2 regions of the Pseudoalteromonas sp. SCSIO 43210 genome follow, and region 2 is predicted to be linked to the other one. Evidence: predicted binding sites of a transcription regulator. Region 2 holds the regulator's gene; the other holds the start of a gene.
The links. Region 2 encodes ArgR, which controls arginine synthesis, uptake and breakdown. Its sites were predicted from a motif close to ANTGAATANNTATTCANT; they were not measured.

Region 1 (8,058 bases), 1.5 Mb from region 2:
GGACCATCCATTACCTCTGAGGTAATTTCAAATTCACGGTGCGCCGGTTGGCAGTGTAATACCGTCGTAGCACCGGTTTGATCTAGCAATGCCTGATTTAGCTGATATGGCATATACTTGGCTTTAACTTGCTCAATTGGTGTTGTATTACCCATTGATACCCAAGTATCTGCGTAAACAACATTTGCGCCAACAGCAGCTTCAACTCTGTCGCTCACCATAACTGATGCACCGTTCATTGCTGCAATCTGCTCTGCTTTTTTAAGTATTTGTGAATCTGGTGAGCACCCTTTTGGTGTTACAGCTACAAAATCTGTACCTAGTGTAGCTGCTAACAACATCAATGAATGAGTTACGTTATTACCTTCACCTAAGTAAGCAACTTTAAGCTCACTTACATCTCCATGTACTTCTTGAAGCGTTAAAAAATCAGCGAGTGCTTGGCACGGGTGATACAAATCACACAAACTATTAACCACCGGTACCGATGAATATTCACCTAATGTAGTTAGCGTACTGTGTTGATTAACACGCGCTACAATCCCGTCAGCCCATGTTGAAATATTAAGAGCGAAATCTTTAATTGATTCGCGTGCACCCATAGCGCCATTTTGCTGATCTAAATAAACCGCGTGACCACCAAGACGATTAATACCTATATCAAATGATAAACGCGTACGTAAACTTTGTTTTTCAAATAACGTTACAACCGATTTACCAGCTAATACTTGGCTGTATTTCTCTGGTTTTACTTTAATGTCTTGCGCTAACTTTAGTAAATTAAGTGCGCCTTCTTGGTCTAATTCTAAACCGGTTAAAAAATTCTTAAACATAATAAACCTATGGTGTAATTTTAGTTCCGACATGCTTGCCTTCAAGCAAGTCAGTTAAATTTTCTGGCTTTTGCCAGCTGGAAATATACACACCGCGTCGTAAATGTTGGGCAGCGTGAAGGCTGGTCTTAACTTTGACCTCCATCCCGCCCACAATTACTCCTTCATCTATTAAAGTATCAATGTGTTTTGTGTCAAGTTGATGTAAGGGCTGCTTATTTGCGTCAAGCACCGCTTCTACATCAGTCATAAAAATAAGTTCTGCGTTTAAATTACTAGCAATAGCCGCTGCAGCTTCATCAGCATTTACGTTATACCAAAGGCCTTGCTCATCAAAACCGATAGAGCTAACGATCGGTAGCCTGCCAATTTTAAGTAAATCGTTAATAATAGAATCATCGTTACTTGTACATTTACCTACTAAACAAAGTGCTTTTAACTTTTGAGTAGCAGTAACACCCGCTTCATACAAACTTAACCCAACCGGTTTATGCCCTGCACTAATAGCCTGAGTCATTAATTGTTTATTGGCACAACCTGCTAGTGCACCTACGATGTAAGGCATTTGCTCTGCAGGGCTGATACGCAAACCTTGGTGCTTAGCACTGGCAAAACCAGCTTCTTTTAGCCAAGTATCAACAAGTGCACCGCCACCGTGTACAATTACAAACTGAGCATTTTGTTGCTCATTAAGTACATCAAACAATGCTTTAGCCGCGTTTTCTGTATTAAGTACAGCACCACCTAGTTTAATAACCCACGTTTTTTTACTCATTTAAAACGCTCCTTTTAAGCCCGTGGTATGCTCTAAATTCATTGATAGATTAATACACTGTAAAGCTTGACCTGCAGCGCCTTTTAATAAATTATCTATTGCTGCAATAACAATTAATTGCGATCCTTGCTGCTGCCAACCAATATCAACATAAGGTTGCTTAGCTACACCTTTTATTGATGGGATTTTATCGCCTAATAAACGAATAAGTGGCTCATCGGCAAGTACCTGATACGCTTGTGTTACTTGCTCACTTGTTACCTCAGGCTTTAACTGCACATAAATAGTTTCTAAAATACCACGAGGAAAATTGCCTAAGTGCGGCGTAAATAAGACTTGGTGACCAAGATGTTGCTCAATTTCAGGACCGTGGCGATGATTAAACAAACCATAAGGTGCAAGCGACACTTCACAAAAATGCGTTCCTACACTGGCTTTACGCCCTGCGCCGGTAACTCCCGATACCGCATTAATAATAATACTCTGTTCGCTTAATAAACCGGCTTGTTGCAAAGGCTTTAATGCATTTAGTGCGGCCGTTGGGTAGCATCCAGCAACAGCGACTAACCGTGCATTGGCAATAGCTTCGCCATTCCACTCAGCTAAACCATAAGCAGCTTTATTTAATAGCTCAGGATGTTGGTGCTCAAAACCATAATATGTAACGTAATCATCATTGCTTGCAAGGCGATAGCCACCAGATAAATCAAATACCTTTTTACCCATTGCTAAAAAACGCGGTGCTAAATCAACACTCACTTTATGGTCTGTACATAAGCACACATAGTCAGCACTAGTTTGAATGTAATCAAAAGCTGATTCACCAAGAGGGAGTAATGGTAAGTCGAGCAAGCCTAGATGTTCAGGATATAAATCACTTAGCAATTTATTTTTATCTAAGCTGCCTTCTGATACATAACAACCCGCTAAAGTTAAGTTTGGGTGTTTAGCAACTAAACTTGCTAACTCTGCGCCGCTGTAACCGCTTGCGCCAATAATCACTACATTCATTTGTTACTCGTTATCTTAAAATTAGTTGTTACTTGTCTATCTTGTTCGCTTAAACTAGCCTTGGCGCTAATTTAGCCTTTTATTAATGAATTTTGATTATCGTCGCATTGTTTTCATAACGTTACTTTAATATATTTATGCTTAAAAAGTGAATTGATATTCATCATAAATACTTTTATATTGTTATGCAATTAAATTGAATACTTATTTTGGATTTTTTTATGCCTTTGCCATCGTTTATTTCTATGTATCAACAATTGATTGCAGCTCCGTCTATCAGTGCAATTGAAGATAGTCAGTGTATGAGTAATAAAAGCGTAATTGAACTACTTGCGAGGTGGTGCGAAACACTTGGCTTTACATGTGAAATCATTGAATTAGAAGGAGGTAAAGGTCGCTATAACTTATTAGCTAAACGTGGCAAAGGAGATGGTGGATTAATGCTCGCGGGCCACACCGATACTGTCCCGTTTGATGATAGTCGCTGGAATCATAATCCGTTTAAACTTACCGAACTCGACAATAAATTATATGGGCTCGGTAGCATTGATATGAAAGGTTTTTTTGCGTTTGTATTACAAGCGATTAGTGAACTTGATGAAAAGCAGCAAACCCAGCCTATCTTAATACTCGCCACTGCCGACGAAGAAACCACAATGGCAGGTGCACAGCAAATATGTAAGCACCCAAATTTAAAACCTGCGCGATGTATAATTGGTGAACCTACTGATATGACACCGGTATTTACACATAAAGGACATATGAGTACAGCGATTAGAGTAATTGGACGCTCAGGTCATAGCTCTGATCCCGAACGTGGTCTCAACGCCATAGAAATCATGCATAAAGTGACTTCAAAATTATTGTTCTTAAAAGAGCAGTTAAAGCATAAGTATTCATTAAGCCACTTTGAAATACCTTACCCAACATTAAATTTTGGTAATATTCATGGCGGCGACAACGCTAACCGAATTTGTGCTTGCTGCGAAATGCATATAGATATGCGCCCATTACCAGGTTTGAGTGTAAAAGAGTTACAAGCATTAATACTTGATGCAACGAAAGAGATAAATCAACAATACCCCAATGCGGTCAGCGTAATTGATTTACACGAGCCAATACCAGCCTTTACTGGCAACACCGACAGTGCTTTAGTGATATTAGCTGAAAAAATAGCAGGGCAAAAAGCAATAGCTGTTAATTACTGTACTGAAGCACCTTTTATTCAGCAATTAGGGTGTGAAACAATCGTTATGGGGCCGGGCTCAATAGATCAAGCCCATCAGCCTGATGAGTTTTTAGCAATGGAAAAAATAAAACCGTCACAAAAAATTATCAGTAACATTATTAAAGCCAGCTGTTTTAATATCAATTAACTTAATTAAGTGCCCTATTTTGAGATAAAAAAATCTTATCGATGACAACAGAAAATAATTATTTAGAGCAACTAGATACAAAATTTTTTGCCTAGTTCTAGCGTAATTTCCTTAACGTTAAATAGACCCTATATTTAAGCGGATTGGTATTACTCCTGTGTTCATACAGTTGTAAATAAGAAATTAGCGTTAGGTTTAATCCCTCAAGTTTATTAAGTAACCAAGTAAAAAAAAGACGCAATTAAGCGTCTTCTTGTTTTAAATTACACCCTATTAGCTACATATACTTACTGAGGTACTTTTTAAATACAGGATCTGTTTTAGCTAGTTCTTTTTGCTCGGCTAAAATATCTTTTAAAATAGCGCCTGATGTAAGTGGGTTTGCAAGGACCACTCTAAATACAACAGTAGGTTGATTATCGTATTTAGATGGCGTTAGGCGTGTACGTGATACAAACGAGCGACCAGACTCCCGCTGACGCTTTTGCATACTCGCAGTAAAACGATTAAGTGATGCAAAAATGTCTAAACGTGTTGTTGCATCAGCATCTTTTATTGCCTGCTTAATCTGTTTAGGTACATAACGATACGTTAGTAAACACAGCTCAGGCTCTGAAATAAGTTCGAAATCTTCATCTGCTTTAATTAAACCAGCAAAATAATGTGCTTTTTTTATACTACGATCGATTAACATCTCGTAGCCTTTACGACCAATAACACGTAAGCAAGCATGTACTAACATCGCCATACCTGGGCGACTACCTTCAAGCGTGTGACTACCTAAGTCTTTTGAACCTTTACGTAATATATACTCAGCATGGTGCTCTATTGCATCAGTTGCAGCAGGATCTTTAAATAAAACTAAACCAGCGCCCATGGGTACATACATTTGTTTGTGTGCATCAATGGTAATTGAATCTGCTCGCTCAATTCCTTTTAATAAAGGACGATGCGTGTTTGATAAAAGCGTCGCTCCTCCCCATGCAGCATCTACATGAAAATGGCAGTTAATATCTTGTGCCAAATCGGCCATTTCGTCCAGTGGGTCAATATTACCGGTTTCGGTTGTCCCCGCGACCCCAATAATGGCCATTACTTTAATGCCTTGCGCTTCAAGCTCACGTGCTTTTTCGCGCATCGCTATTACATCGACTTTATTATTTTCGCAGGTTTTAATACCAATTAAGTTATCGCGACCAATGCCGAGTAAATCAACCGATTTACCTAATGAATAATGTCCACGTTCTGATATTAATACCGCTAAACCTTTATAGCCATAATGCAGCATACCGGCAATTAAGCCTTGTGCGCCTATACCTCTAAAATCGCCATCCGGTTTTAATAAACGGTTTCGCGCAATCCAAAGCGCAGTAATATTAGCAACCGTACCACCAGAGCAAAATGCACCTAATGAGGTTTTAGCACTGTGCATCCATTTAGAATAAAATGAATCTTCTTGCCCATAAGCTAGATGATGCATCATCCCAAGTACTTGACGTTCAAGAGGCGTAAACGCTTTAGATGTTTCTATTTTTACTAGATTTTGATTTAGCCCTACCATCAGTTTTGACAGCGGTAATAAAAAATGCGGCAAAGCAGAGGTCATGTGACCAATAAAGCTAGGCGCAGCTGTATGCACAGAATGCGCAACAAGTTGCTCCATAATGTCTTGGGCATAAGCAGATACAAACGTTGGATCTTCTGGGATCACTGCCGATTGAAAGTCTTTTTCTATTTCATGTAATGGTTTTTCAATTGCCGCAATATTTTCGTTTAAGAAACCTGCTAAATTACTCGAAATTTCAAGCTCGATTTTGCTTAAAGTTGAGTCTGGCGCTTCAGGTACAGTAAATATACGCTTAAGGCTTTCTTTAGAGGCGACGGCACAACGCTTTTGATCCATCTCAATACCTAGTGTGTGTAGCTAAAACACGTGTTTGTCTATGAAACACGCCAAATTAAGGCGTTATTTTAAGTAACAGTGTTTTTAATTAATTGCGCTAACTTTACTGCAATATAACTAAAATGTCTCGCTTAAAGCCATAAAAGCAGACAAAGACATGACAAAAAAGTGATAATTTAATTAATATTTAAGCCTTGCCAATAAATAAGAATTAATTATTGGGCATTTATATATTTTGCGTATAATAAAAAAATAACAAAAAAGGGAAGCACATGCTAAAAGGAAGAGTAAGGGTAAGTTGGTTAATGGCGGGTTTTAGTCTATTTTTAATCAGTTTACTTACCTACGTTTATTATACTTACCAAACAACACGCGCAGATATAATGCACTCTGTTGATACGCGCTTACTTAACGCAGCCACCAGTGTTAAGCATATACTCGGCGATACATACCTAAATAAAGTTAATCAGGGAAAAACGATTAGTTTTTCTGATTATCAAAAAAAGAGTAAGCAACTTTCTGACTTTGCCCAAGCACTCAACATTGCTTATGTATACGCGATGGTACTTCAAGATAACAAAGTCTACTTTAGTGCATCGAGTTATACAAAAGAAGACCAAAGCAATGGCAAAGTAACCCAGTTTTTAGATCTTTACCCTGAAGCCACTAAGGCGAACATTAGTGCTTTTTATTCGACAGAGCCTGTATTTGAAATATCAGCAGATCAATGGGGACATTTTAAAACTATTTTTATCCCTTATGTTGATAGCACTAATGGTAAAACCTACATAACAGGTGCTGATATCACCATTTATGATTTAAACCAAAAACTTAAAGAAAGTGTATCAAAGGCGGCCGCTATGGCGAGCTTCTTTTTCTTTATCGCTATACTTGTTGCAACTATTTATATTTACTTACTCAAACGATCTTTAGCAACAGACTCCAGTACGGGCTTTGCAAATCATATAGCGCTTGAATACTTCCTAAAGCAAAGTAATGCGCACCATATGCAATTAGCTGTTATTTGGATTAACGAAATTGAAGACATAAATAGCTTTTATGGCACTGAGGTGGGCGATAAAGTAATGAAAAACTTGCTCATGCATTTTAAAAGTCGCTGCTCTGCTCGTTGTCATATTTATCGCTTAGCGACCAATAAACTGGTATTACTTGCACCAAAAGAAATTCCGTACGATGAGTTTAACGACTTAATCGAAACCTACAACTTTAATACCCCACTATTAACCGACCCGTTTATTTATATTACGTTGTGTGCCGGTATAGCCAGCGGTAACAAATCTTTGTTATTAGAAAATGCCCATATTGCGGCACTGCAAGCCAAACAAGGTCGTCATACCGTTGTTAATTACTCAAAAGCACTTCACGATGTAAAAGTGCAATATCAATACAATGTAGAAATGGCTAAAGAGGTTCGCGAAGCATTTGATAACAATCGTATTGTCCCTTACTTTCAACCTATTATTGATATAAACACTAAACGCGTAGTGCAGTATGAATGTTTAGCGCGCATGGTTACAGCAAGTGGTGAAATACTCAAGCCAGAGGCTTTTTTAAATGTAGTTACCCGTTCAAGAATGGATGGCTTGTTGACCCGTACTATATTCTCACAATGTATTAGCCGCTTTAGAAAAACAGATATTTGCTGGAGCTTAAATATAACCGCGCAAGATATGCTTGATCCTAGTTTGAGCGAATTTATAGCCGACGAATTAAAACGTTATCCACACCCGAGTAACATCACCTTAGAATTATTAGAAACACAAGCTATAGCTAATTTTTCAGAGGTAAAAGCATTCATAGGAATGGTTAAAACAAAGGGTGTAAAAGTAATCATTGATGATTTTGGCAGTGGTTATTCAAATATTTCTAACGTACTAAAACTTGAAGTTGATGGTATTAAGTTAGATGGGGCCTTAATAAAACAAATTGTTAACGATAAAGATATCTATTTGTTTATTGAACACATAGCAAGCTTTGCAAACCAACTTGGCTTACAACTCACAGCCGGTTCAGTAGAAAATACAACCATAGTGACCGCACTGAAAAAAGCGAATGTGACGCTGATGCAAGGTATTTATTTTGCTCCCCCAGCGCCACATGTTAATTCTCAAAGTGATGAAGAATTAATGAGCTAAATTG
Region 2 (8,058 bases):
AAGCCGATTGTTTGCTCGTGTATTCTAAGTAAGCTATCGCTTTATTTTGAAGTGCTGTAAAATTTTCTTCAGATGTTAACTTTACAACTGTTTCATATAGTTGATTCATACTTGTATGCACTTGACTAAATGAATGGAAGTCACTGCTTTCCATTTTTTTTGCTTCTTCTACTCTTTTTAAAAAATACTTATTAATATTAACTTTACCATTAAAATTTGTGCGGCCTATTGCATTTGCTAGCTTATTTAATTGATAACTAAATTCGTCATCACGGGCGGTTTCACCTCTTTGGGTTGTTCTGATATCACTTTCTAATTGAATAATAACGTTGAGTATCGTTTTAAACTCACTCATAGACATGTTAGAAAAATCGAATCCTTCTGGATTAAACAAAGCAGAATAAGGATTTTCTTTTGGGGTAGGTGCTGTAAAAATACAAATATACTCTGCTGTGCTATTTACTGGGCTATTAAGTGTGGAGACGTTTTTACTCGATTTAAAATTTATATCCATAAACTATTTATGTTCCTTCATATAAGTTGTGCTCTGAAGCTGATGAGATTGCTATTTCCTCTATTATTAATATGTTTGACTTAATTACCTATGCAAAGAAAAGCGCGCTCTATCTCTAGGCGCGCTTGCGGAATCTTCTAATTTTCTGCATCCTGCAATTGAACTTAATCAACTCCAATTTTTACTAATCCATGTTATTACAATATTACTTTTTAGTTCTATGTAATCTAGGCTATCCGGGCCTGTCTCCTTTAATTCCTGAACATCCTGTAAGGTAAATACTATTACCAAATCCTTCCATTGCACTTCCTAGTGCATCCGTGTATTAATCAATCCATTGTGTTGCCTAAAAGGCCTGTCCATCTATTCCTTAAACATCCTGTCAAACAACTTAAACCCTTGTTGTTATCCCTTTCGCACCTTCCTGATGCTATCCATTTTTACAACATTCCATTGTGTTACTCATACTGAGCCTGTCCTAAAATCCGTATTTCCTTGGTAACCTAATCATTGGTTGGTCGAATAAATAATTTGCTTGTATTTAATCGATAAGCATCACTGCTTGGTTGATGAGTAAATTATAGGTGAATGGAGCAACTTAAATAGGGCTGAAACTATATTTAATTAGTATTTATGCAATAGCTAAAGTTTATTAATTCTTTATTTTCAATTGGTTATTTAATTAATGCTTGTTTTATATGTTGCTTTTTACTCATTGGCTGTCACATCCGTGAGAGATGTCTTACATGACATTTCTGTTTTAGACACCTTTTACCTACTTACAGCTATTTAAGGTGTGCACTTTTTAACTGTTCACGGTAGAATTATTTGATAATAATTATTATTTAGGTGGAATAATGAAGACACTCGCTATCACTTTAGGATTAATAGTATCGGCGCCAGCCTTTGCAAACGACGTCGTTAATATTTACTCTTTTCGCCAACCGTTTTTAATACAGCCAATTTTGGATGATTTTACAAAACAAACCGGCATCCAAACGAATGTTGTTTTTGCTAAAAAAGGATTAATTGAACGTGTTAAGCGCGAGGGAAAACATAGCAAAGCCGACTTAGTACTAACTTCTAACTTTAGTGCACTTATTCAATTAGAAGATTTAAAGTTAACGCAAACTATTAAAAGTGACAGCGTAAATAATAATGTGCCTGCAGCATTTCGTGATGGCGAAGGCCAGTGGGTTGCGCTAACAAAGCGTGTGCGTAATGTTTATTCATCAAAAGAGCGAGTAGGTGCGTTACCAAACCTAACTTATGAAGAGTTGGCTGATCCTAAATATAAAGGTCAAATTTGCACTCGTTCGGGTAAGCATCCTTATAATTTGGGGCTTGTTGCATCAATGATAGCTCACCATGGTAAGGCTGATACTAAAACATGGCTTGAAGGCGTCAAAGCTAATTTAGCGCGCAAACCCCAAGGTAACGACCGTGCTCAAGTTAAAGCTGTTAAAGAAGGTTTGTGCAATTTAGCGTTAGGTAATAGTTATTACCTTGGAAAAATGTTGCAAGATAAAGAACAAAAAGGTTGGGCGGAAGCGGTAAATATTAATTTCCCGAACCAAATTAATCGTGGCTCGCACATAAATGTATCGGGTGCGGTTATTACTAAGTTCGCTAAAAATCCTGAAAATGCCTTGAAACTCATAGAGTATATGACCGACAATAAAGCACAAAACATGTATGCCTCACTAAATATGGAGTATCCAGTTAAGCCAGGTGTGCAATTATCCAGTTTGGTTGCGTCTTGGGGGAGCTTTAAGGAAGACAGCTTGCCACTCGATGAGATCAGTAAATATCGTCCGTTAGCGCTTAAGCTGATTGATGAGGTGAAGTTCGATCTTTAATGACTTATAAATTTAAGCTGTCTAAATGGCAGCTCTTTGCGTGGTCGACGGGTTTGATTCTGTCGGCCCCGTTGTTTTTTCTTCTTTTTGAATCTCTGCAAGGTAACTCTGAGGTGTTTTCTCATCTTTGGGATACAGTGCTTTGGGATTACATTACTAATACTGTGTTGCTGGTTTTAGGCGTTTGTGTGCTTAGCTGTGCTATTGCGCTGCCACTCGGTTGGCTTACTGCTTACTGTAGTTTTCCTGGTAAAAAGCAGTTTGAATGGGCACTTATGCTGCCCCTTGCTATGCCTACCTATATTATTGCCTATGTATACACTGATTTATTAGACTATGCGGGCCCTGTGCAAATAGCACTTAGAAAATGGTTTGGCTGGCAATCACCTAGTGACTATTGGTTTTTTGATATACGTACACTACCTGGCGCTATCGTTATGATTGCCTTGGTACTTTACCCGTATTTATTTTTAATTTTTAAAACAGCCCTTCGCGAACAGTCATTCAAATTAGTACAAGCTAGTCAATTAATGGGGCTATCTCCTAAACAAAGTTTTTTTAAAGTAAGTTTAGTGCTCTCTCGCGGCGCAATTGTTGCGGCTCTTGCACTCATTAGTATGGAAACTATGGCTGACTTTGCAACCGTCAGCTATTTTGCCGTGAGCACATTAACGACCGCCGTATATGACACATGGTTTGGTTATTATTCGCTTACAGCGGCCGCTAAAATATCGGGTGTAATGCTCTTACTTTTATTTTTGGCATTAATGGCAGAACGCTTTAGCCGCCGTAACCAAGCGGTATTTGAGCGCCAATCAAGTGTAAATAGCGAATCTCTCTATGTATTAAAAGGAAAGTCGGCTTGGCTAGCAACTGCATTTTGTGGCTTTATTTTACTTATCGCTTTTTTAATTCCCATTGCAGTACTCGTAAACTACGCAATTACCTACTTTGATAAAGCGTGGAACATTGAGTTTTTTAGCTATGCTTGGCAAAGTTTAAAAGTAGCAGGGATAGTGAGTGTAATAACCATTACGTTGAGTATTTTTGTGGTTTTTTATCAGCGTGTTGCAAAGCAAACGTATCCGCTTATTCCTGGGCGTTTAGCCAGTACGGGCTATGCATTGCCTGGTACAGTGCTCGCTATTGCTGTTTTATTACCACTTACATTATTAGAAAACACCATCAATGAAGCGCTCGAACCATATAATTTAGATATAGGTTTACTGCTTACAGGCAGTATTCTTACTATTATTATTGCTTACATTGTTAGGTTTTATGCCATCGCACACGGAGCGATAGAATCGAGTTTTTTACGCATTAGCCCATCACTCGATATGGCAAGTCAATCAATGGGTAAAAGCCAAGGGCAAACATTGCGTTTAATACATCTACCTTTATTACGCCGTGGACTACTTACGGCGGCATTACTGGTGTTTATTGAGTGCATGAAAGAGCTACCTGCGGCGTTATTGCTCAGACCGTTTAATTTTGAAAGCTTAGCAACTCATGTATTTCAGTATGTGAGTGACGAGCAGTTAGAGCTTGCTTCAATTTCGGCATTATTTATTGTTATTGTCGGGTTTATTCCTTTGTATTTTATTAATCGTTCTATGGAGCAACGTAGTTAAATGAGTAGTTTAATTTTACAAGGCGTGAGCTATCACTATAACGGTACAAAGGTTATTCATGATTTAGATTTAACAGTGGGCAAAGATGAAATTGTTTGTCTGCTCGGTGCAAGTGGTTGCGGTAAAACAACCACATTAAAAGCCATTGCAGGTTTAATTGAAGCCAAGCAAGGGTCTATTTTTATAGACGGTAAATTAGTGAGTGATGAGCAATCTTTTGTCTCACCTGAGCATCGTAACATCGGCATGATGTTTCAAGACTATGCATTGTTTCCGCATTTAACGGTGGCAAATAATATCGCATTTGGGCTTAGTAAAATGAGTAAAGCCCAAAAGCAGCAACGTGTTGATGAAATGCTTAAGCTTGTTCATTTAATTGGCTGTGCCGATAGATTTCCTCATCAGTTATCGGGTGGCCAACAGCAACGCGTCGCTATCGCTCGTGCATTAGCTTATAAACCTAGTTTGTTATTGCTTGATGAGCCTTTTTCAAACATCGACACACAAGTACGCTTTGAATTAATTGCCGATATACGTCGAATTATTAAGGCAACACAAGTCTCTGCTGTATTTGTTACGCACTCAAAAGAAGAGGCATTTGCCTTTTCCGATACACTTGCCATTATGCATCGCGGTAAAATTGCGCAACAAGGCACGCCAGAACAGCTTTTTGCAGCCCCAAGCTCAAAGGAGGTTGCAGAGTTTCTGGGTCAAGGCATATACTTAGAGGCAGAAGTATTAACGACAACTGAATATAATACACCGTTTGGCTTAGTTAAATCATATATTGGACATGAGCATAGAGCGAGTGTAGGGAAAATATATGTTCGTCCTCACCAGATTGAATTGGTAAGTGATAATCTATGTGACAGACACTGTGAACGAGCTACAATATTAAGTAGTCGCTTTATTGGTTCAGCGTATGTTTACACTGTCGTTATTGCTGAGCAAGAAGTTGAAGTTGCTGCACAATATGACCAATCATTTGAAAAAAATGAGCAGGTTATAATAAAAATAAAACCTCACACGGTGAACTTTTTCGAATCATAATTAATTTGTTATTCGCTGTGTTTTTATCTATAAAACTAAGGAATAACAATGGCGCAAGCGCAATCAGGGATTTGTGCTGAAGCAAACTTACACGGTTTGCACTTATTTTTTAATGTGTTTGATGGTCAAGATGAATCGTTACGCGTAAAACTAAAGCAAGTAAGCGCTATTGAAGAAGAATTTAGCGATCAGTTTTCAGAATCAATGCTCTCTTGTATGGTCGCTATTGGTGCGCAATATTGGCCACATATCCTTCCTGAGTACATTCCAAGCGAATTACAGAGCTTTCCTAATATAAATCACAGCGATCACCAAATGAGCGTGCAACCGTGTGATTTGTTTGTGCAAATTCGCTCTGACCGTGAAGACGTTAACCATTTATTTGCCCTGCAAGTATTAAAGTTATTTGCTCCTGATGTAGAGCTGGTAGAGCAGGTTCGTAATTTTCGCTTTTTAGATGGACGAGACTTTAATGGCTTTATTTATGGTGGCGATTCTGCTCATGGTAGAAAAAAGCGTGCGACGGCACTAATAAATAAACCGGGTAGCTTTGAAGATCAAGGAAGTTATATTCATGTACAACGTTATAAGCATGACTTAACTGTGTGGCAGCATTTATCATTAAGTGAGCAAGAGCAAATAATGGGTCGTACGCGCCTTGATAACACACTAATTACCCCCGCGATCGAAACCAGCCATGCTTCGCGTAGTGAACTAAAAGACGAAGATGGGCAACCGCTACTATTAAATCAAAGCATGCCTTATGGCGATGTGTATGAGCAGGGAATGTTATCAATTACATGTGCATGTACAGGAACCGCGTTCGAAAAAATACTTAAAAGCCGTTTAGGCGAAGGTGATTGTTACGACCACTGGCTTGATTTTACTCAAGCCGATATGGGTTCTGCTTTTTTTGCACCTTCGGTCGGATTTTTAAAACAGATTTAATTACGATTAATAATCAAACCGTATCAAATAAAATGCGAACGCGTTCAAGTGTCACGTCTATTTCAGATATTTTAGCCGGGGCGATAAAAATAGTGTCATCGCCGGCAATAGTTCCTAGTACGCCATCTGCTTTACCTAATGAATCTAATAAACGTGCAATAAGCTGAGCCGCACCTGGGCTGGTACGAATGATGATCATCATTTCGTTGTGCATAATGTCGATTACTAATTGGCGTAATGGGCTTTTAGCCGTAGGTACACCCATTTCAGCAGGTAAGCAGTAAACCATTTCTTGCTTGGCATTACGTGTGCGTACAGCGCCAAACTTACTTAACATGCGTGATACTTTACTTTGGCTTATATTGTCAAAGCCTTGCTCTTTTAACGCATCAACTATTTCGCCTTGAGAGCCAAAGTTTTCTTCTTTTAAAAGCGATTTAAATGCTTTTACCAGTGCTTCTTGTTTATCTTGTGGTTGCATAGTCTTTATTCATTTTTGTTATTTATGCTGCAAATTCTACACAATAATGAATAATTATGCAGCAGTTGTTTAGTTAACTTGCCAGTTTGATGCGTTAAATCACAAAAGTTTACGACTATGGTCGAAAATATACTTGAAATAGACAGGATAAATTTGTTTTTAGTCGCTAATTTCATTATCTTAAGAGCCACAAATATTTCCTACCTCAAATGACGGAGAATTCCAATGAAAGTTGCTGTATTAGGTGCTGCAGGCGGTATCGGCCAAGCGTTGTCTTTATTATTAAAAACAGGCTTACCAGCTGGCTCTGAATTATCACTTTATGATGTTGCACCAGTAGTACCAGGTGTTGCGGTTGACCTTTCTCACATCCCAACAGATGTTAAAGTTGCAGGCTTTGGCGCAGACGATTTAAATAAAGCGCTTGAAGGTTCTGACATCGTGCTTATACCAGCGGGTATGCCACGTAAACCAGGTATGGATCGTGCTGATTTATTCAATGTAAATGCTGGCATCATCAAAACGTTAGCAGAAGGCATTGTTGCCAGCTGTCCTAAAGCGTTAGTAGGTATTATTACTAACCCAGTAAACGGCACAGTTCCAATTGTTGCTGAAGTATTCAAAAAAGCAGGTACTTACGACGCTAAACGCGTATTCGGTATTACTACGCTTGACGTTATTCGTTCAGAAGCATTTGTTGCTGAACTTAAAGGCGTAGACGTAGCAACTGTAAAAGTACCAGTAATTGGTGGTCACTCAGGCACAACGATTCTGCCTCTACTTTCTCAAGTTGAAGGTGTTTCTTTCACAGATGAAGAAGTTGCTGCACTTACTCCACGTATCCAAAATGCGGGTACTGAAGTTGTAAATGCTAAAGCAGGCGGTGGTTCAGCTACGCTATCTATGGGTGCTGCTGCAGCTCGTTTTTGTATGTCTTTAGTTGAAGGCCTACAAGGTGAAGAAGTTGTAGATTACGCTTACGTTGCTGTTGAAAATGGCGATGCAGAGTACTTTGCACATCCAGTACGTTTAGGTAAAAACGGCGTAGAAGAAATTCTTTCTTACGGCGAACTAAGCGCATTTGAAACAAAAGCAAAAAATGACATGCTTGAAACATTGAAAAAAGACATCAAAGAAGGTGTTGATTTCATGGCGTAATAGCCGGTTTAAGCAACAAAAAAGCCTGCATTTGCAGGCTTTTTTATTGCTCAGAATTAATGTCACACTGTGTAACTAGTTAAAACTAGTGGTCGCGGTCAACCGCAATACGGGCAAGGCTTATAAGTGCTTGCTTATAGTCAGACTCAGCTAAAAAGTCTAAACAGGCAATGGCTTTTTCGGCCTCAAGCTCTGCTTTTTGCATTGTAAACTCAAGCGCATTAGTTTGTTTTAGTGCAGTTAAAATTTCTTCTAAATGCTCCATACCATTACTGTGCTCTATTGCATCACGAATAAGTTGCGTTTGCTGCTCGCTACCGTGTTGCATAGCATAAATAAGCGGAAGGGTTGGTTTGCCTTCAGCTAAATCATCGCCAATGTTTTTACCTAGCTGCTCAGCGTCTGCATTGTAATCGA

Region 1: argC (N-acetyl-gamma-glutamyl-phosphate reductase) is a predicted target of ArgR. The motif match lies at 2,767-2,784, and genes of this name have one in related genera.

What each region holds. Positions count from the first base shown of each region.
Region 1 covers NZ_CP087225.1:3,977,383-3,985,440, forward strand. Annotated here, with positions in the region: gene LOS73_RS17405 (ornithine carbamoyltransferase) at 1-833, opposite strand, end outside; gene argB (acetylglutamate kinase) at 841-1,608, opposite strand; gene argC (N-acetyl-gamma-glutamyl-phosphate reductase) at 1,609-2,619, opposite strand; gene argE (acetylornithine deacetylase) at 2,841-3,995, shown strand; gene panP (pyridoxal-dependent aspartate 1-decarboxylase PanP) at 4,273-5,898, opposite strand; gene LOS73_RS17430 (bifunctional diguanylate cyclase/phosphodiesterase) at 6,171-8,054, shown strand.
Region 2 covers NZ_CP087225.1:518,297-526,354, forward strand. Annotated here, with positions in the region: gene LOS73_RS02225 (hypothetical protein) at 1-514, opposite strand, end outside; gene LOS73_RS02230 (extracellular solute-binding protein) at 1,369-2,373, shown strand; gene LOS73_RS02235 (ABC transporter permease) at 2,373-4,004, shown strand; gene LOS73_RS02240 (ABC transporter ATP-binding protein) at 4,005-5,054, shown strand; gene LOS73_RS02245 (Dyp-type peroxidase) at 5,103-6,002, shown strand; gene argR (transcriptional regulator ArgR) at 6,016-6,483, opposite strand; gene mdh (malate dehydrogenase) at 6,709-7,641, shown strand; gene ispB (octaprenyl diphosphate synthase) at 7,727-8,058, opposite strand, start outside.